Linked DNA regions of Aromatoleum aromaticum EbN1. The protein of the gene in region 1 interacts with the protein of each later gene in a pairwise test. Links are inferred from orthologs where the notes say so. Each region holds a gene or a part of one and is shown in the gene's direction. Other genes may lie near its edges. The genes, in order: dnaE, dnaQ, rplL and EBN1_RS10955.

Region 1 (5,388 bases):
CGTGCCGCAGGCGCTGGCGCAACCGGCGGGCCAGAGCGCGATGAGCCCGGCCGCGACGGCGTTCCTCGCCGCGAGCAGCCGCCGGATCGAGGACCACTTCGTCAGCGAGGTCGTGCGCATCACCGGGGCCACCCCGGCACAGGTGCGTAGAGCAATGCCCGACGAACGCCGCATCACGTCGACGGCTTCGCGACTCATCTCCGCGCTCGAAGCGGAACTCGGCGCGCCGTTGCCGCCTTCGCAGCTGCAGGCGATTCTCGAGGCCGACGACGCGCGCAAGCGGTCGCTGGCACAGGCTCGCGAAGCCGCGCGGCAGCATTGAGCGATCACGTGAGGTGGCAGGGCATCGGGTAAAATTCAGCCCATGACTGCCTCACACGAACCCTGTTTCATCCATCTGCGGCTGCACTCCGAATATTCGATCTCCGACGGCATCGTCCAGATCGACCAGGCAATCGCCCGCGCCGCCGCCGATGCCATGCCGGCCCTCGGCATTTCCGACCTGGCCAACCTCTTCGGCATGGTCAAGTTCTACAAAGGTGCCCGCGGCAAGGGCATGAAGCCGGTCGTCGGCGTCGACACCTGGATCACCAACGACGCGGACCGCGACAAACCTTTCCGTGCCCTGCTGATCTGCAGGAACCGCAAGGGTTACGGGCAGTTGTGCGAATTGCTGACGCGCGCCTATCTCGACAACAAGTATCGCAGCCGAGCCGAGATGCACCGGCAGTGGTTCGCCGACGGCGCGGCATCGGATCTGCTCTGCCTGTCGGGCGCGATGGGCGGGGACATCGGCCAGGCGCTGGTGAATGGCAATCCGGACGTCGCGGAGCGACTCGCAGCCGAGTGGGCGCAGCTGTTTCCCGACGCGTTCTACATCGAGCTGCAGCGCGCCGGCCATCCCGGTACCGAAGCCTATATCCGCCAAGCCGTGCAGCTTGCGGGCAAGCTCGGGCTGCCGGTCGTCGCGACGCACCCCGTGCAGTTCCTCGAGCCCGAGGACTTCAAGGCGCACGAGGCGCGCGTGTGCATCGCGCAGGGCTACGTGCTTGCCGACAAGCGCCGGCCGCGCGACTTCACCGAGGAGCAGTATTTCAAGAGCCAGGACGAGATGTGCGCGCTGTTCGCCGACATCCCGGAGGCGCTCGAGAATTCGGTCGAGATTGCCCGGCGGTGTTCGCTGACGGTGCAGCTCGGCAAGAACTTCCTGCCGCAGTTCCCGACGCCGGAAGGCATGACGCTCGACGAGTTCCTCGTTGCCGAAGCGAAATCGGGCCTCGAAGTACGCCTCGCGGAGCTCTACCCGGCAGAAGCCGAGCGGGAACGCCAGCGCCGGACTTACGAGGACCGGCTCAAGTTCGAGACCGACACGATCGTCCAGATGGGCTTTCCCGGCTACTTCCTGATCGTCGCCGACTTCATCAACTGGGCGAAGGAAAACGGCGTGCCGGTCGGGCCGGGGCGCGGTTCCGGCGCCGGTTCGCTCGTCGCATACAGCCTGCGCATCACTGACCTCGACCCGCTCGCGTACGCGCTGCTGTTCGAGCGCTTCCTGAACCCGGAACGGGTGTCGATGCCCGACTTCGACATCGACTTCTGCCAGGACAACCGCTACCGCGTCATCGAATACGTGCGCAGCCGCTACGGCAAGGAGGCGGTCAGCCAGATCGCGACCTTCGGCACGATGGCGTCGAAAGCGGTCGTGCGCGACGTCGGTCGCGTGCTCGACCTGCCGTACGGGCTGTGCGATCGCCTGTCGAAGCTGATTCCGATCGAAGGCGCGAAGCCCGTCTCGCTCGCCAAGGCCTACGAGATGGAGTCGCAGATCGGCGAGATGATGAAGGACGGCAACGACGGCGAGTCGGTACAGGAGCTGTGGAGCCTCGCCGAACCGCTCGAAGGTTTGAGCCGCAACGTCGGCATGCACGCCGGCGGCGTGCTGATCGCGCCGGGCAAACTCACCGACTTCTGCCCGCTCTACATCGCCGACGGCGACGAGGCGACGCCGGTGTCGCAGTTCGACAAGGACGATGTCGAGGCGGTCGGCCTCGTGAAGTTCGACTTCCTCGGCCTGAGGAACCTGACGATCATCGAGCTCGCCGTCGAGTATGTCGAGCGCCTCACCGGCGAGAAGCCCGACCTCGCGGCGCTGCCCTTCACCGACCCGGCCGCGTACCAGATCCTCAAGGACGCGAACACCACCGCGATCTTCCAGGTGGAATCGGAGGGCATGAAGAAGCTGCTGAAAAAGCTCGCCCCTGACCGCTTCGAGGACATCATCGCGGTGCTCGCGCTGTACCGCCCCGGGCCGCTCGGCTCGGGGATGGTCGACGACTTCATCCTGCGCAAGAAAGGCCAGCAGGAGATCGACTACTTCCACCCGGACCTCAAGCCCTGCCTCGATCCGACGTATGGCGTGATCGTGTATCAGGAACAGGTGATGCAGATCTCGCAGATCATCGGCGGCTACACGCTCGGCGGCGCCGACATGCTGCGCCGCGCGATGGGCAAGAAGAAAGCCGAGGAAATGGCGAAGCACCGCGAGACGATCGCCGCCGGTGCGAAACAGAAAGGCTACGACCCGGCGCTTGCCGAGCAGCTCTTCGACCTGATGACGAAGTTCGCGGAGTACGGCTTCAACAAGTCCCACACGGCAGCCTACGCGGTTGTTACGTACCATACCGCGTGGCTGAAGGCGCACCACTGCGCGGCGTTCATGGCCGCGACGATGTCGGCCGATCTCGACAACACCGACACGATCAGGATCTTCTTCGAGGATGCCGTCGCGAACGGCGTGACGATCCTGCCGCCGGACGTCAACGCTTCCGACTTCCGCTTCGTGCCGACCGACCGCAAAACGATCCGTTACGGCCTTGGGGCGGTGAAAGGAGCCGGGGAGCCGGCGGTTCGCGCAATCCTCGCGGCACGGGAGGCGGGCGGAGCGTTCCGCGACCTGTTCGATTTCTGCGCGCGGGTCGATCGGCGCGCGGTCAACCGTCGCGTCATCGAGGCGCTGATCCGCGCCGGCGCGTTCGACCTCATCGAGCCGAGCGGGACTGCCGACCGCGCGCGCTTGCTCGCGACCGTCGGGCTGGCGATGGAAGCGGCGGAGCAGGCGGCGGCCAATGCGATGCAGGGCGGGCTCTTCGACCTGATCCCGGAAGCGGCCGGGGCCGCGCCGGAGTACGTACGTGCCCGCCCGTGGAGCGAACGCGAGCGGCTCAAGGAAGAGAAGCTCGCGATCGGCTTCTTCCTCTCCGGCCATCCATTCAACAGTTTCCGCAAGGAGGTGCGCCGCTTCGTCCGCCGCCCGCTCGCCGAGCTCGAACCTTCGCGGGATCTGCTGATGCTCGCCGGCGTCGTCATGGACGTGCGCACGAAGATGACCGGCCGCGGCAAGATGGCGTTCGTCGTACTCGACGACGGCAGTCATGTGCGCGAAGTGTCGGTGTTCTCGGAACTGTTCGATTCGCAGCGCAGCAAGATCGTCACCGACGAAGTGTTGGTGGTCGAAGGGAAGGTGAGCAACGACGACTTTACCGGCGGGCTGCGCATCGTCGCCGACAAGCTGATGACGCTCGGCGAAGCGCGCTCCCGGTTTGCCCGTGCGCTGCAGCTGACGGTCAATGGTGAGGTGAAGGCTGCGGGGGGCGCGAGCGCTGCGGCCGACCGTCTGCAAGGCCTGCTGACGCCGTTCCGCGAAGGAGGCTGCCCGGTCCGGCTACGTTACCGCAACGAGGTTGCCGAAGCGGATCTGCCTCTCGGCGAAGGCTGGCGCGTGCGCCTCGACGACACGCTGCTCGACGGTCTGCGCCAGTGGCTGCCGGCGGACGCGGTCGAAGTGCTCTATCCGAACTGAGTTTTCGTCCCCTGCCGGAAGCAAAACGGCCGCGGCCCTTTCCGGGACGCGGCCGTTTCTATCCGACAGCCCTGATCAGAGCGATTCGGCGTGGTGCGCGAGGTAGTCGGCGACGCCGCTCGGGTCAGCCTTCATGCCGGCCTTGCCCTTGTTCCAGCCGGCGGGGCAGACTTCGCCGTGCTCTTCGGTGAATTGCAGCGCGTCGACCATGCGCAGCATCTCGTCGATGTTGCGGCCCAGCGGCAGGTCATTGACGACCTGGTGGCGCACGACGCCGGCCTTGTCGATCAGGAAGGAGCCGCGGAACGCGACGCCGCCTTCGGATTCGACGTCATACGCACGGCAGATCTCGTGTTTGGTGTCGGCCACCATCGGATACTGCACTTGTCCGATACCGCCGCTATTCACCGGCGTGTTCTTCCACGCGAGGTGCGTGAACTGGCTGTCGATCGACACGCCGAGCACTTCGACGCCGCGCTTCTTGAATTCATCCAAACGGTGATCGAACGCGATCAGCTCGGACGGGCAGACGAAAGTGAAATCGAGCGGGTAGAAGAACAGGACGGCGTACTTGCCTTTCGTGAATTGCGAGAAGGTGATGTCCTGGATCTGATTGTCGCCGAGCACCGCTGCCGCGGCGAAATCGGGGGCTTGTTTGCCTACGAGGACTGCCATGGTTGATCTCTCCTCTTTGGTTTGAACGGGGTGTATGCATCTTGGGCCACCCTGTCCGAGGCGTCAAATTGCAATTGCAATGGTGTGTTGATAGTTTTTCTCTATCGTTAGGCTTCGTTCTGCATCGACAGGGATGAGTGAGTTGGCTGTTTGGCTCCGGAGTTCCGCGTCCGGCAAATATTTCTGTCGCCTCTTCCCGGCAGCAGGGGCCGTCGTGCGGTTCCGGTCGCGCCGCTATGCCGTGGGACGGACCGAAAATGCGCCGGGCTCCGGCCACTCCGCTGCAGTGACTGCCACATCGTGCACGTGGGCGGCCGGTGGGCCTCGCCGCGCCCATTCGATGAAATGTTCAACCGCTGTCTCGGGACCCGCGACCAGCGCCTCGACCGAGCCGTCCAGCCGGTTGCGCACCCATCCCTCCAGTCCGAGGCGAACGCCTTCATCCTGTGCGCTCGCTCGGTAATACACTCCCTGCACGCGGCCGCGGATCGTCAGACGGCGTGAAACGGTTGCGTCAGGCATACGACAGCTCCGGTTCGTATCCGCGCAGCTGCTGGGCGCGGATCAGGGCTTCGGTCATGTTCGCCGCGATGTTGTCGTCGCCGAGGCTCGCCTGGAATCCGGAGCGGAACACGAGCGACGCGGGCTGGTCGTTCAGGTCGCACAGGATCAGCTGCGCGCCGCGCTTTTGCAGCGTGCGGTGCAGGGTCTGGAGCGCGTCGAGGCCGGTGGTGTCGATGTTGATGACCTTTTCGAGATCGAGGATCACGGCGTCCGGATGGCCCTCCTGCATCAGCAGCAGGTTCTCGAGCTTGTTCGCCGCGCCGAAAAACAGGCTGCCGAATACCCGATAG
Region 2 (4,214 bases), 1.2 Mb from region 1 along the record:
CCGGAGCGGTGTCATCGCCGACCATAAGGGTAGTTGTGCCCGGCTCCGGCGAGAGAGTCGGCGTCGCCGAATCCGTGGATGCCACGACAGACCCCGAAGCGATGCCCAGGAACACGAGAAACAGGAGGCTTGCGAAACGAATCGCCATCGAGCCGGCGCCCCGGGAGAGGAAAAAGAGGGTGGACTCTAGGGCAGGGGCGAGGGGGCGTCAAACCGGTGTCGATGACGGGGCGCGGACAGCGGTTTTTCGCCTCAGAAAACGCCGGGCCGCCCCAAGTTTTCTTGTCCCCCTCGGGGGGCGGAAACGGCAAAGCCGTTTCCTGGGGCCCTCAGAAAACGTCCTTCCAGGCCCTCAGGGCCGCGAAGCATTCGAGCGAATCGCGTGGACGCACGCCGGTGCGATCGGCGATCACGCCCATCACTGCCGGTTCACCCGTGCGCAGGAAGGGGTTCACGCGCCGCTCGCGTGCAATCGTGGTCGGCAGGGTCGGGCGCCCCGCATCGCGCCGCGCCTCGCATTCGACGAGCCACTCGTCCCGCTCGGGATTCCCGGGGTCGGCGACACGCGCAAACGCGAGGTTGGCGAGCGTATACTCATGGGTGCAATACACGGCGGTGTCGCCGGGCAGATCTGCGAGGCGGCGCAGCGAAGCGTGAAGTTGGGCGGCAGTCCCGCCGAGCAGCCGCCCGCAGCCGGCGCTGAAGAGGGTGTCGCCGGGAAACAGGAGGCCCGGCGCGAGATAGGCGATGTGGCTTGCGGTATGGCCGGGCACTTCGAGCACGCGAAAGCGGATGCCGAGTCGGTCGAGACTGACTTCGTCGCCTTCGGCAACCGGATTGTTCACGCCTTGGATGTCGGCCGCAGCCGGGCCGAACACCGGGATGTCGCGGCTTGCGATCAGTTCGGTGACGCCCCCGACGTGATCCGCGTGGTGATGGGTCAGCAGGATCGCGCAAAGGTCGAGTCCCTGCGCCGCGAGACCGTCTTCGACGACTGCCGCGTCACCGGGGTCGACGACCGCTGCAAGCTGGCCGCAACGCAGCAGCCACAGGTAGTTATCCCGGAACGCCGGGAGAGGGATAATTTCGATGCTGCCGATTTTTGAGTGCTGATCGTTCATGTCCATCCTCAGTCTGTCGGACTGGCTTGAAACCCCGCAGGGACAATACCTGCTGCAGTGGGAATCGGCCAGGTTCGACGTCCTGGTGGCCGATATTTTCGGCTACAACGCAGTTCAGATCGGGCTCCCCGAGCACGAGTTCCTGCGCGGCAACCGCATGCCGTTTCGCTTCCGTTGCGCGCGGCTGGGCGAGGCCGAAGTGATGTCCAACGCGGAAGCGCTGCCGTTCGCCACCGCCACGCTCGATCTGGTGCTGCTGCCGCACGTGCTCGAGTTTTCGCCGAACCCTCATCAGGTGCTGCGCGAGGTCGAACGCGTGCTGGTGCCCGAGGGCCACGCCATCATCAGCGGCTTCAACCCGCTCAGCCTGTGGGGCGTGCGCCGCCTGCTGGCACGCGACGACGGCGCATTCCCGTGGCGTGGACAGTACCTGTCCGTGCGCCGGACGAAGGATTGGCTCGCGCTGCTCGGATTCGAAACCCAGTCCGGCAGTTTCGGCTGCTACGCGCCCGCGGTCACGAGCGGGAAATGGCTCGAACGCTGGCGATTCATCGACAAGGCGGGGGACCGCTGGTGGCCGATATTCGGGGGCACCTACATCATTCAGGGAATCAAGCGAGTGCAGGGGATGCGCCTGATCACCCCCAACTGGCGCGATCGTCGCGCCGCAGCGAAACGGCTCTCGCCGGTGGCCCAGCGCGGGCGCCAGGTGACGGGCGGAGTACAGAAGACTAAATGACCGATCAAATCGAAATATTCACCGACGGCGCCTGCAGCGGCAATCCGGGGCCCGGCGGCTGGGGCGCGATCCTGCGCTCGGGGGCTCACGAGAAGGAAATCTGGGGTGGCGAACCGCACACGACGAACAACCGCATGGAGCTGCTTGCGGTGATCCGGGCACTCGAACTGCTCAAGCGCCCGGTCGTCGCGCGCGTGCATACCGACAGCCAGTACGTGCAGAAAGGCATCTCCGAGTGGATCCACGGCTGGAAGGCGCGTGGCTGGAAGACCGCGGCAAAGGCGCCGGTGAAAAACGAGGATCTGTGGCGCGCGCTCGACGAAGCCGCGAGCCGTCATCAGGTGCAGTGGGTGTGGGTCCGGGGGCATGCCGGCCATGTCGAGAACGAGCGCGCGGACGAACTCGCGCGCCGCGGCGTCGACGCGGTGCGCCGGCAGGGCGCGGCTGTCGCAGGGTGAAGCCAGGGCGCCTGGAACAATATTGGGGAAAAACGCATGAGACAGATCGTCCTCGACACGGAAACCACCGGACTCGACTGGCGCAACGGCGACCGCGTCATCGAAATCGGCTGCGTCGAGTTGCTGAACCGCAACCTGACCGGGCGGCATTACCACGTCTATATCAACCCGGAGCGCGGCATCGATGCCGAGGCGATCGCGGTGCACGGCATTACCGAGGATTTCCTTGCCGACAAGCCGACGTTCAGCGCCATCGCGGCCGAGTTCGAGGATTTCATCCGCGACGCCGAACTGATCATCCATAACGCGAGCTTCGACGTCGGCTTCCTGAACCACGAGCTGTCGCGGCTCGGGCGCGGAAAGCTCGACAGCCTTTGCGCGGGTGTCATCGATACGCTGAAGATGGCGAAGGAGCAGAACCCGGGCAAGAAGGCGTCGCTCGACGCGCTGTGCGACCGGCACCAGATCGACAACGCGTCCCGGACGCTGCACGGCGCACTGCTCGACGCGGAGCTGCTCGCCGAAGTCTACCTGGCGATGACGCGCGGCCAGGAGAGCCTGATCATGGTGCTCGAAGAGCCTGTGCCGGGCAGCGCCGAAGCTGGAGGCGTGCTCGTCGATCGGCCTCCGCTGAAAGTGCTCCGCGCGAGCGGCGAGGAGCTGGCCGAACATGAGCGGGTGCTGCAGGACATCGCGAAAGGGACGAAAGGCACCTGCCTGTGGATCGCGCCCGAACCTGAAGCGGCCGCGGCCTGACAGGACGAGGGCCTCTGAAGCGACCGCAGGCGCGGCTACAGGATCAGCCGGCCACCCGGCAGACTGCCCGCCTGTTCGAGCCGGGCGACGGTCGGGCCGAGGTCGAGGCCGGCGCGGTCTTTCAATGCCCGGGCGCGTTCGCGCAACTCCGTTACCGGCACGGCGATCTCTTCGCCTTGCGCGCCGAATGCGACGACGTTGCCGCTGTCGCACGAAGGAAACGCGATCGCGCGATTCTCGAATGCGTCGATGATCCGCTCGACACTGGCGCGAAACCCGCGCGAGCGGCCGAAGAGGTTCGTCGACATCAGTCCCGCGTCCGACAGGCACACGCGCGCCGCGGCGTAGAACGGCGCAGTGTCGAGTACGCCGGCCCGCGCGTGGCGGTCGAAGCCATCGACGAGGATCAGGTCGAAGCGGTTGTCGGTTTCCGTCACGTAGCGGGCGCCGTCGCCGACGTGGATCGAAAAACGTGCGTCCTCGGGCGGCAAGCGGAAGAACTGGCGGGCAGCCGCGACGACCTGAGGTTCGATCTCGACGACCTGGATGCGCGTTTGCGGACAGTGGCGATGCAGGAAACGCACCAGTGAGGCGGCACCCAGGCCGATCACGAGTGCGTTGCGCGGCCATTCGAAGGCGTCGCGCAGCAGCAGGCCGGCCATCATCTCGCGCGTGTAGGCGAGTTCGAGCGCATGCGGCCGGCGGATGCGCATCGCGCCCTGGATCCATTCAGAGCCGAAATGAAGATAGCGGACGCCGCGATCTTCGCTGATGTCGATCGGGGTGCTCATGCGGTCATCCGTTTCAGCGCATACAGGCGTTCGAGCGCCTCGCGCGGGCTCAGTGTGTCGGGGTCAAGTTCGGCCAGCGCGGTGAGCGCCGGGTGCGACGGCGTCGCGGGTTCACGATCCGGCAGCGCGGCAAAGAGGTCCGCCTGCGGCCCATTGCCGACTTCGCGGTTCTCGAGTGCGCGCAGGCGCCGTTTCGCCTCGCGCACAACCGAGCCCGGAATGCCGGCGAGCGCCGCGACTTCAATGCCGTAGCTCTGGCTTGCGGGCCCGTCCTCGACCGCGTGCAGGAACACGATGCGGTGCGCGTGTTCGACGGCGTCGAGGTGCACGTTCGCGCATTCCGGGTAGT
Region 3 (4,209 bases), 360 kb from region 1 along the record:
TACATGCCTATTCGGGCTTCGAGAAGTCCGTCCAACGCGCCTTGGTGGATCGGATCAATCGCTCCGGAATGCAGGATTTTTTCGGTCAGATTCTAGTGCCGGTCGAAGAAGTCGTCGAAATGAAGAGCGGCCAGAAGAGCATTTCCGAGCGGAAATTCTTCCCCGGCTACGTCCTCGTCGAAATGGAAATGAACGACGAGAGCTGGCACCTCGTGAAGTCGACGCCAAAAGTCACCGGTTTCGTCGGCGGCACGGCAAACAAACCGTCCCCGATTTCCGAAAAGGAAGTCGAGAAAATCATGCAGCAGATGCAGGAAGGCGTGGAGAAACCGCGCCCGAAAGTGCTGTGGGAACTGGGCGAAGTCGTGCGCGTCAAGGAAGGCCCGTTCACCGATTTCCACGGCGCGGTGGAAGACGTTAATTACGACAAGAGCAAGCTGCGGGTGTCCGTGACGATTTTCGGTCGTGCGACGCCTGTCGAACTGGATTTCAGTCAGGTCGAAAAGACCTGACGCAGGCGGGCCTCCGGGCCCGGACGTGCCCGATGAACCGGGCGTAGCGAGGAGCGCCGGCCGTGGCCGGTGCGTTTGTACTCAAGACAGGAGCTAGCCGCAATGGCGAAGAAAATCACCGGCTATATCAAGCTGCAGGTGCCAGCTGGTAAAGCCAACCCCAGCCCCCCGATCGGTCCCGCACTCGGTCAGCGCGGCCTGAACATCATGGAATTCTGCAAGGCGTTCAACGCCCGGACCCAGGGGCTCGAGCCCGGTCTGCCGATTCCGGTGGTGATCACGGCGTTCGCCGACAAGTCCTTCACCTTCATCATGAAGACGCCGCCGGCGACGATCCTGATCAAGAAGGCTGCGAAGATCACGAAGGGTTCGCCGAAGCCGCACACCGACAAGGTCGGTTCGATCACGCGCGCCCAGGTCGAGGAAATCGCCAAGACCAAGATGGCCGATCTGACTGCTGCCGACATGGAAGCCGCGGTGCGCACCATCGCCGGTTCCGCCCGCAGCATGGGCATCACCGTGGAGGGGCTGTAATCATGACGAAGCTTTCCAAGCGTGTTCAGGCGCTGCGCACCAAAGTTGACCGCAACCGCACTTATCCCGTGACCGAAGCACTGGCGCTGGTCAAGGAATGCGCGACGGCCAAGTTCGACGAGTCGATCGACATCGCCGTGAACCTCGGCATCGATGCGCGCAAGTCGGACCAGCTGGTGCGCGGTTCCGTCGTGCTGCCCGCCGGTACCGGCAAGAGCGTCCGCGTCGCGGTCTTCGCGCAGGGCGACAAGGCTGAAGCGGCACGTGCAGCGGGAGCCGACGTGGTCGGTTTCGAAGATCTCGCCGAGCAGGTCAAGGCCGGCAACATCGATTTCGATCTGTGCATCGCCACGCCGGACGCAATGCGCGTCGTCGGCCAGCTGGGCCAGATTCTCGGCCCGCGCGGGCTGATGCCGAACCCGAAAGTGGGAACCGTGACGATGGACGTGACGACCGCGGTGAAGAACGCCAAAGCCGGTCAGGTGCAGTACCGCACCGACAAGGGCGGCATCATCCACGCGACGATCGGCCGGGCATCGTTCAGCACCGAAGCCCTGCAGCAGAACCTCGGCGCGTTGGTCGATGCACTCGTGAAAGCCAAGCCGGCCGCGTCGAAAGGTATTTACCTGCGTCGGGTGGCGCTGTCGAGCACGATGGGTTCGGGCGTTCGCGTCGAGCCGTCGAGCATCAACGCCGCCTGACAAGGCTGAAACTAGAACTTTGGGTCGCCCCGGCGCTGCGGTGCCGGGGCGAATCGTCAAAGACCGCAGGTGTGGTCGCTCTGTGACCGCTTAAGCATTCGACAATGGCCTGCGCAGACGGTGTACCCAGAACAGGATTCTGGCTGATTTTTCGGCCGCGCTCCTGATCCAGGTCGCCGTGGGTGCGAATCGCAGTTTTGCGGTTCGCGTGTGGACTTGAAAGGAGGAAAGGCCTGTGGGTCTCAATCTCGATGACAAGAAAGCCGTAGTGGCAGAGGTGTCGGCACAAGTGGCCAACGCACAGACCATCGCGGTGGCCGAGTATCGCGGCATAGCGGTGGGCGATCTCACCGGGCTGCGTGCCAAGGCCCGCGAATCTGGCGTTTACCTGCGTGTGTTGAAAAACACACTGGTACGCCGCGCGATCGCCGAAACGCCGTTTGCCGGGCTGTCGGACCAGCTGGTCGGTCCGCTGATCTATGGTATTTCGGAAGATCCGGTCGCTGCAGCCAAGGTGCTCAACGACTTTGCGAAGGGTAACGACAAGCTGGTGCTGAAAGCCGGTTCCTATGCGGGCAATACGCTCGACAAGGCCGGCGTGCAGGCGCTCGCATCGATCCCGAGTCGCGAAGAGTTGCTCGCCAGGCTGTTGGGCGTGATGCAGGCGCCGGTGACCGGTTTCGCTTGCACGCTGGCTGCCCTCGCGAAGAAACGCGAGGAAGAAGTGGCTGCCTGAGCGTTTTCCGAATAGTTTTCGATTTAGGAGTGTTTTGAAATGGCAATCAGCAAAGAAGACATCCTCGAAGCCGTCGGCTCGATGACAGTGATGGAACTGAACGACCTGGTCAAGGCGTTCGAAGAGAAGTTCGGCGTTTCCGCTGCCTCGATGGCCGTGGCCGCTCCGGGTGCCGGCGCTGCCGCTGCCCCGGTCGAGGAAAAGACCGAGTTCGACGTGATCCTGCTTGCCGCGGGCGAGAAGAAGGTCGAGGCGATCAAGGTCGTCCGTGCCGCCACCGGCCTGGGCCTGAAGGAAGCGAAGGACCTCGTCGACGGCGCGCCGAAGGCCGTCAAGGAAGGCATCTCGAAGGCCGACGCCGAAGCGATCAAGAAGCAGCTGGAAGACGCCGGCGCCAAGGTCGAGATCAAGTAATACCCGTTTGTTTTTCGGGGCTGGCGTTCTCCGGAGCGCCAGCCCTTTCGTGCTTTGTAACGCCAAGAAGCCAGAACCCAGTGCGAGCGCAGGTGTCTACACGCCTCCCGCCCGATCCGCACCCCACGGGGCGCTGCGTTCTGTCTCTTTGACGTCCGACCTCTACCCGGAGCATCCATGGCGTATTCCTACACCGAAAAGAAACGTATCCGCAAGAGCTTCGCCAAGCGCGCGGCAGTGTTGAACGTACCTTTCCTGCTCGCAACCCAGATCGAATCGTTCGCCTCTTTCCTGCAGGCCGATACGCCTCCTCCGTCGCGCCTGAACCATGGCCTGCAGGCCGCGTTCACGTCGATCTTTCCGATTTCCAGCCACAGCGGCAACGCGCGGCTGGAATTCGTACAGTACATGCTCGGCGAACCTGCTTTCGACGTCAAGGAGTGCCAGCAGCGCGGACTGACTTTTGCGTCGCCGTTGCGCGCGCGCGTGCGGCTGGTGATTCTCGATCGCGATGCGCCGAAGGAGACGGTCAAGGAGGTCAAGGAGCAGGAAGTGTACATGGGCGAGATCCCGCTCATGACCACCACCGGGTCGTTCGTCATCAACGGGACGGAGCGTGTCATCGTCTCGCAGCTGCACCGCTCGCCCGGCGTGTTCTTCGAGCACGACCGCGGCAAGACGCACTCGTCGGGCAAGCTGCTGTTCTCGGCGCGCATCATCCCGTATCGCGGTTCGTGGCTCGATTTCGAGTTCGATCCGAAGGATGCGCTGTACTTCCGCGTCGACCGCCGCCGCAAGATGCCGGCGACGATCCTGCTGCGCGCGATCGGCATGGGGCCGGAGGAAATCCTCGCGACCTTCCATGACTTCGACGCGTTCCACCTCAGGGGCAACGAGGCGGCGTTCGAACTGGTGCCCGATCGCCTGCGCGGCGATGTGGCGAAGTTCGACATCACCGACGGCGCCGGCAACGTGATCGTCGCGCGCGACAAGCGCATCACTGCCAAGCACATCCGCGAGCTCGACCAGGCGGGCGTGAAGATGATTTCCGTTCCCGACGAGTTCCTGCTCGGGCGCATCATCGCGCGCAACATCGTCGACGCCGAAACCGGCGAAATCGTCGCGCGGGCGAACGACGAGATCACCGAAGACTTGCTCGACAAGCTGCGCGACGCGGGCGTCAAGGACCTCGAGACGCTCTACGTCAACGATCTCGATCGCGGGGCGTACATCTCCCAGACGCTGCGCATCGACGAGACCGCTGACCAGTGGGCGGCGCGCGTCGCGATCTATCGCATGATGCGCCCCGGCG
Region 4 (4,137 bases), 310 kb from region 1 along the record:
TGCCGTCGGCGGCAACGCCCTGCACGCTGCGCACTTCGGCCGGGCCCCGGTCTTCGATCGGGATCGCGGTGCCGTCCGGGCAGGCGAAGTCGATCGTCGACAGCGGCGCGGCGATGTGGAACGGCACGCCGTGTTCGCGCGCTGCGAGCGCTTTCAGGTACGTCCCGACCTTGTTCGCCGAGTCGCCGTTCGCCGCGACGCGGTCGGCGCCGGTGATCACGAGGTCGACTTCGCCGCGCGCGAGCAGAATTCCTGCGGCGTTGTCCGCGATCACGCTGTGCGGCACGCCCGCCTCGCGCAGTTCCCACGCGGTCAGCAGCCCCTGGTTGCGCGGGCGCGTTTCGCTGACCCACACATGCACGGCGATGCCAAGAGCATGGGCCGCGTAGACCGGCGCGAGCGCGGTGCCGGCGCCGCAGGTCGCGAGCCAGCCGGCGTTGCAGTGGGTCATGACGCGCACAAGCCCGTTGCGCCGCGCGACGACGGCTTCGAGCAGCGCGACGCCGTGGGCGCCGATCGCGGCACAGGTCTCGGCGTCGCCGGCGCGGATCGTCTCGGCTTCGGCCCACGCCGCGTCGAGCCGCGCCGAAGCGGGCAGCGGGCGCAGCCGCGCCTCCATGCGCCCGAGCGCCCAGTGCAGGTTGACGGCGGTCGGGCGCGTCGCGGCGAGCGTCTTCAGCGCGATGTCGAGCTGCGCGTCGCTCGTGTCGCTGCCCAGCGCGATCGCGACGCCGAACGCCGCAGTCGCGCCGATCAGCGGCGCGCCGCGCACTTCCATCGACTGAATCGCGGTGGCGACCGCGGCGAGCGTGGCCAACCGGCGCTGTTCGGTGCGAAACGGCAGCCGCGTCTGGTCGAGGACCACGATCGCGTCACCGTCGCGAGCCAGCGTCGGCACGGGTTGAGTGAAAATCGGATGGGTAGGCATGAGGCGCATTTTAACGCTTCGCGACGGCAGCGCCGTGCACGGGCTGCCGCGTTGACCCGGTATTGGGCCCCTCATTGGTCGTTCTCGCGCCATCTGCCAGAATGCGGCGGTCCAGTTCTCGCGCGCGCCGCCTGCCATGCCCACTTTCCCCGCCCGCATCGACTCCCGCCTGCCGCAGGTCGGCACGACGATCTTCACGGTGATGTCCCGTCTCGCGCAGGAATGCGGCGCGATCAACCTGTCGCAGGGCTTCCCCGACTTCAACGCCGACGACGTGCTGTTCGAGCGCGTCGCGCACTGGATGCGGGCCGGATTCAACCAGTACGCGCCGCTTGCGGGCGTGGCGCCGCTGCGGGAAGCGATCGCGCACAAGGTCGCGGCACTGTATGGCACTGCGTACGATGCCGAAACCGAGATCACGGTCACTGCGGGGGCGACGCAGGCGCTTTTCACCGCGGTCGCGGCGCTCGTGCATCCGGGTGACGAAGTCATCGTGTTCGAGCCGGTGTACGACTCGTACGCGCCGGCGATCGAACTGCAGGGCGGACGCGTCGTGCGGCTGCAGCTGGCCGCCCCGGACTACCGGCCCGACTGGGACGCGGTCGCGGCCGCGATCACGCCACGCACGCGCATGATCATGATCAACAGCCCGCACAACCCGACCGCGACGGTGTGGTCGGCCGACGACCTGGCGCACCTTGCGGCGCTGACGCGCGGCACCGGCATCGTCATCGTGTCCGACGAAGTCTATGAGCACATCGTCTTCGACGGCACGCGGCACGAGAGTTGCGCGCGCGACGCCGAACTCGCGGCGCGCAGCGTCATCGTGTCCAGCTTCGGCAAGACGTATCACATCACCGGCTGGAAAGTCGGCTACGTCGTCGCGCCGCGCGAGCTGATGGCCGAGTTCCGCAAGGTGCACCAGTTCAACGTGTTCACGGTCAACACGCCGGTGCAGCTCGCGCTCGCCGATTACATGGCGGACGCGTCGCGACACGAAGGGCTCGCCGCGTTCTACCAGGCCAAGCGCGATTTCTTCCGCACCGCGCTCGGCGGCTCGCGCTTCGAACTGCTGCCGTCGGCCGGCACGTATTTCCAGCTCGCCCGTTATCGCGCGATCTGCGACGAGCCCGACACCGCTTTCGTCGAACGCCTGACGCGCGACAGCGGCGTCGCCGCGATTCCGGTCTCCGCGTTCTTCGCCGACGGTCGCGACGAGCGCGTGATCCGCTTCTGTTTCGCCAAGAACGAGGCGACGCTCGCCGCAGCCTGCGAGCGGCTGTGCCGGGTGTAGCGCGGGCTGCGTGCTAAACTCGCCGCGCTTCGTTCCTGATAGATCCGCTCGTGCGAAACCTGCTCATCTTCATTCTCGTCCTCGTCGTCATCTGGTGGGTGCGCCGCGCGTTGAGCAAGCCCCGTGGAGGCGATGCGCGTGCGGGCGGCGGCCGGCGGGGCGGACCGAAGAACGCGCCCGAACCGATGCTCGCGTGCGACCAGTGCGGCGTGCATGTGCCGGAGAGCGAAGGCGTGCACGACGACAACGGGTTTTTCTGCTGCGAGGAACACCGGCGCCTCGGCGTGCGGCGCTGACGGCGCGTGCGCCCGATGGCTGTGGCGGCATTCCCCGATCCGGACCTGGACCCGTCGCGCTGGGTTCCGCTGCGCTACCTGAACTTTTTCCGGCTCGTCATCGCCGGGCTGTTCCTCGTCGCCGGCAGCGAGCTGCAGCTCGGTCATGAAGCGCCGAAAGTCCTCGTCGCGGTCGCGTTCGCCTATATCGCCGCCGTCCTGACGCTGGGGTTCCCGGACGCTGCGCGGCGCATCGGCCTCGATCGGCTGATCATGCTGCAGGTCGTCATCGACATCGCCGTGCTCGCGACGATCATGTGGGCGAGCGGCGGCTACCGCAGCGGCATCCCGGTGCTGATGATGGTGATCCTCGCCGGCGCCGGGCTGGTCGCGCAGGGGCGCGCGGTGCTGTTCTTTGCGTCGCTCGCGACCGTCGTCGTGCTCGCCGAGAACAGCTGGCGGTTTTTCAGCGGACGCTCCTCGGCGGATTTCCTGCAGGTCGGTTTCGTCTGCATCGGCTTCTTCGGCATCGCGATCGTCGCGCGCCTGCTCGCGCTGCGCGCGAAAGCCAACGAGTCGCTCGCGACGCTGCGCGGCGTAGCGCTGGCGAAGCAGCAGGCCGTCAATGAACGCATCATCCGCGACATGCAGGACGGCGTATTGGTGCTCGGCGCCGACGGCCGGGTGCGCCAGGCCAACCCGAGCGCCGCGCTGCTGCTCGGCGTCGATTCGCTCGAAGGCCGGCTGCTCGCCGAACTCGACGAGAGCTTTTCCGATTTCCGCGTCCGCTGCGCGAGCGCAGACGGCGCGCTGCAGCGGATGCGCGCGTCCGGCAAGTTGCTGCGCTGCCGCGCCGTCGGCGCCGGGGAAGATGGCGAAGGCGGCGGAGGCGAAGGCGCCACGCTGGTCTATCTGACCGATTTCGAAGAGATCCTGCAGCGCATGCAGCAGATGAAGCTCGCCGCGCTGGGGCGCCTGACGGCGAGCATGGCGCACGAGATCCGCAACCCGCTGTCCGCGGTGATGCAGGCGGCCGAGCTGCTGACCGAGGAAAAGCGCGCCGACGTCCAGGTCCGGCTGGTGCGCATCATCAACGACAATGCGCGACGCATCGAGCGCATGGTGCGCGACGTGCTGGCGCTCGGCCGGCGCGAGGAAGCGCTGCCCGAGGCGCTCATCCTCGCGCCTTTCGTCGCCTCGCTGATCGAGGAATCGACACTCGGCGGCGCGGCGGGACGGGACGTTTTCCGCGTCGAAATCCCGGCGCGCGCGACGCTCGGCATCGACCGCGCGCATCTGCACCAGATCCTCGACAACCTCGTCGCGAACGCGCGGCGCTATTGCTCCGGCAAGCCCGGCTCGGTACGCGTGTTCGCTGTCGATGCGGGCGGGCGCACGGCGCTCCACGTGCTCGACGACGGGCCCGGTATCGACGCCGCCGAGCGGCTGCGCGTCTTCGAACCTTTCTTCACGACCCATCCGAAAGGCACCGGCCTCGGGCTTTATATCGCGCGCGAACTCGCCGAAGCGAACGGCGCGACGCTCGAGCTCGCGGACAACGCCCCCGGCGCCCACTTCGTGCTCACTGGACGTACCCAGCCATGAACCACCCCGAACGACGCCAACGCCCCCGCATCGAC

What was found.
Region 2: the proteins of dnaE (region 1) and dnaQ interact in binary tests that used the Escherichia coli proteins (3 or more experiments, as listed by UniProt). The link is inferred for Aromatoleum aromaticum EbN1 from one-to-one orthologs.
Region 3: the proteins of dnaE (region 1) and rplL interact in binary tests that used the Escherichia coli proteins (3 or more experiments, as listed by UniProt). The link is inferred for Aromatoleum aromaticum EbN1 from one-to-one orthologs.
Region 4: the proteins of dnaE (region 1) and EBN1_RS10955 interact in binary tests that used the Escherichia coli proteins (3 or more experiments, as listed by UniProt). The link is inferred for Aromatoleum aromaticum EbN1 from one-to-one orthologs.

The regions. Positions count from the first base shown.
Region 1 is NC_006513.1:2,605,203-2,610,590, forward strand. The notes cover bases 39-4,059. They hold dnaE (DNA polymerase III subunit alpha), read left to right. Parts: upstream 39-364; coding sequence 365-3,859; downstream 3,860-4,059. Other genes in these bases: EBN1_RS12400 (hypothetical protein), read left to right, coding at 39-322; EBN1_RS12410 (peroxiredoxin), read right to left, coding at 3,935-4,059. In the rest of the region: more of EBN1_RS12400, read left to right, coding at 1-38; more of EBN1_RS12410, read right to left, coding at 4,060-4,534; EBN1_RS12415 (acylphosphatase), read right to left, coding at 4,769-5,056; EBN1_RS12420 (SulP family inorganic anion transporter), read right to left, coding at 5,049-5,388. UniProt on the Escherichia coli protein: DNA polymerase III is a complex, multichain enzyme responsible for most of the replicative synthesis in bacteria. This DNA polymerase also exhibits 3' to 5' exonuclease activity. The alpha chain is the DNA polymerase catalytic subunit.
Region 2 is NC_006513.1:3,829,055-3,833,268, reverse strand. Bases 1,368-4,214 are described here. They hold dnaQ (DNA polymerase III subunit epsilon), read left to right. Parts: upstream 1,368-2,354; coding sequence 2,355-3,074; downstream 3,075-4,214. Other genes in these bases: mutS (DNA mismatch repair protein MutS), read right to left, coding at 3,862-4,214; EBN1_RS18295 (fused MFS/spermidine synthase), read right to left, coding at 3,110-3,865; rnhA (ribonuclease HI), read left to right, coding at 1,857-2,318; EBN1_RS18310 (class I SAM-dependent methyltransferase), read left to right, coding at 1,368-1,860. Outside these bases: EBN1_RS18320 (transglycosylase SLT domain-containing protein), read right to left, coding at 1-148; gloB (hydroxyacylglutathione hydrolase), read right to left, coding at 330-1,121; more of EBN1_RS18310, read left to right, coding at 1,120-1,367. UniProt on the Escherichia coli protein: DNA polymerase III is a complex, multichain enzyme responsible for most of the replicative synthesis in bacteria. The epsilon subunit contain the editing function and is a proofreading 3'-5' exonuclease.
Region 3 is NC_006513.1:2,244,770-2,248,978, forward strand. The notes cover bases 1,368-4,209. They hold rplL (50S ribosomal protein L7/L12), read left to right. Parts: upstream 1,368-2,522; coding sequence 2,523-2,897; downstream 2,898-4,209. Other genes in these bases: rplA (50S ribosomal protein L1), read left to right, coding at 1,368-1,747; rplJ (50S ribosomal protein L10), read left to right, coding at 1,983-2,483; rpoB (DNA-directed RNA polymerase subunit beta), read left to right, coding at 3,075-4,209. In the rest of the region: transcription termination/antitermination protein NusG, read left to right, coding at 1-512; rplK (50S ribosomal protein L11), read left to right, coding at 615-1,046; more of rplA, read left to right, coding at 1,049-1,367. UniProt on the Escherichia coli protein: The binding site for several of the GTPase factors involved in protein synthesis (IF-2, EF-Tu, EF-G and RF3). Is thus essential for accurate translation.
Region 4 is NC_006513.1:2,295,714-2,299,850, forward strand. The notes cover bases 374-3,143. They hold EBN1_RS10955 (pyridoxal phosphate-dependent aminotransferase), read left to right. Parts: upstream 374-1,064; coding sequence 1,065-2,222; downstream 2,223-3,143. Other genes in these bases: mtnA (S-methyl-5-thioribose-1-phosphate isomerase), read right to left, coding at 374-937; EBN1_RS10960 (PP0621 family protein), read left to right, coding at 2,273-2,518; EBN1_RS10965 (sensor histidine kinase), read left to right, coding at 2,534-3,143. In the rest of the region: more of mtnA, read right to left, coding at 1-373; more of EBN1_RS10965, read left to right, coding at 3,144-4,102; EBN1_RS10970 (sigma-54-dependent transcriptional regulator), read left to right, coding at 4,099-4,137. UniProt on the Escherichia coli protein: Shows aminotransferase activity with methionine and histidine as substrates, and to a lesser extent also with phenylalanine.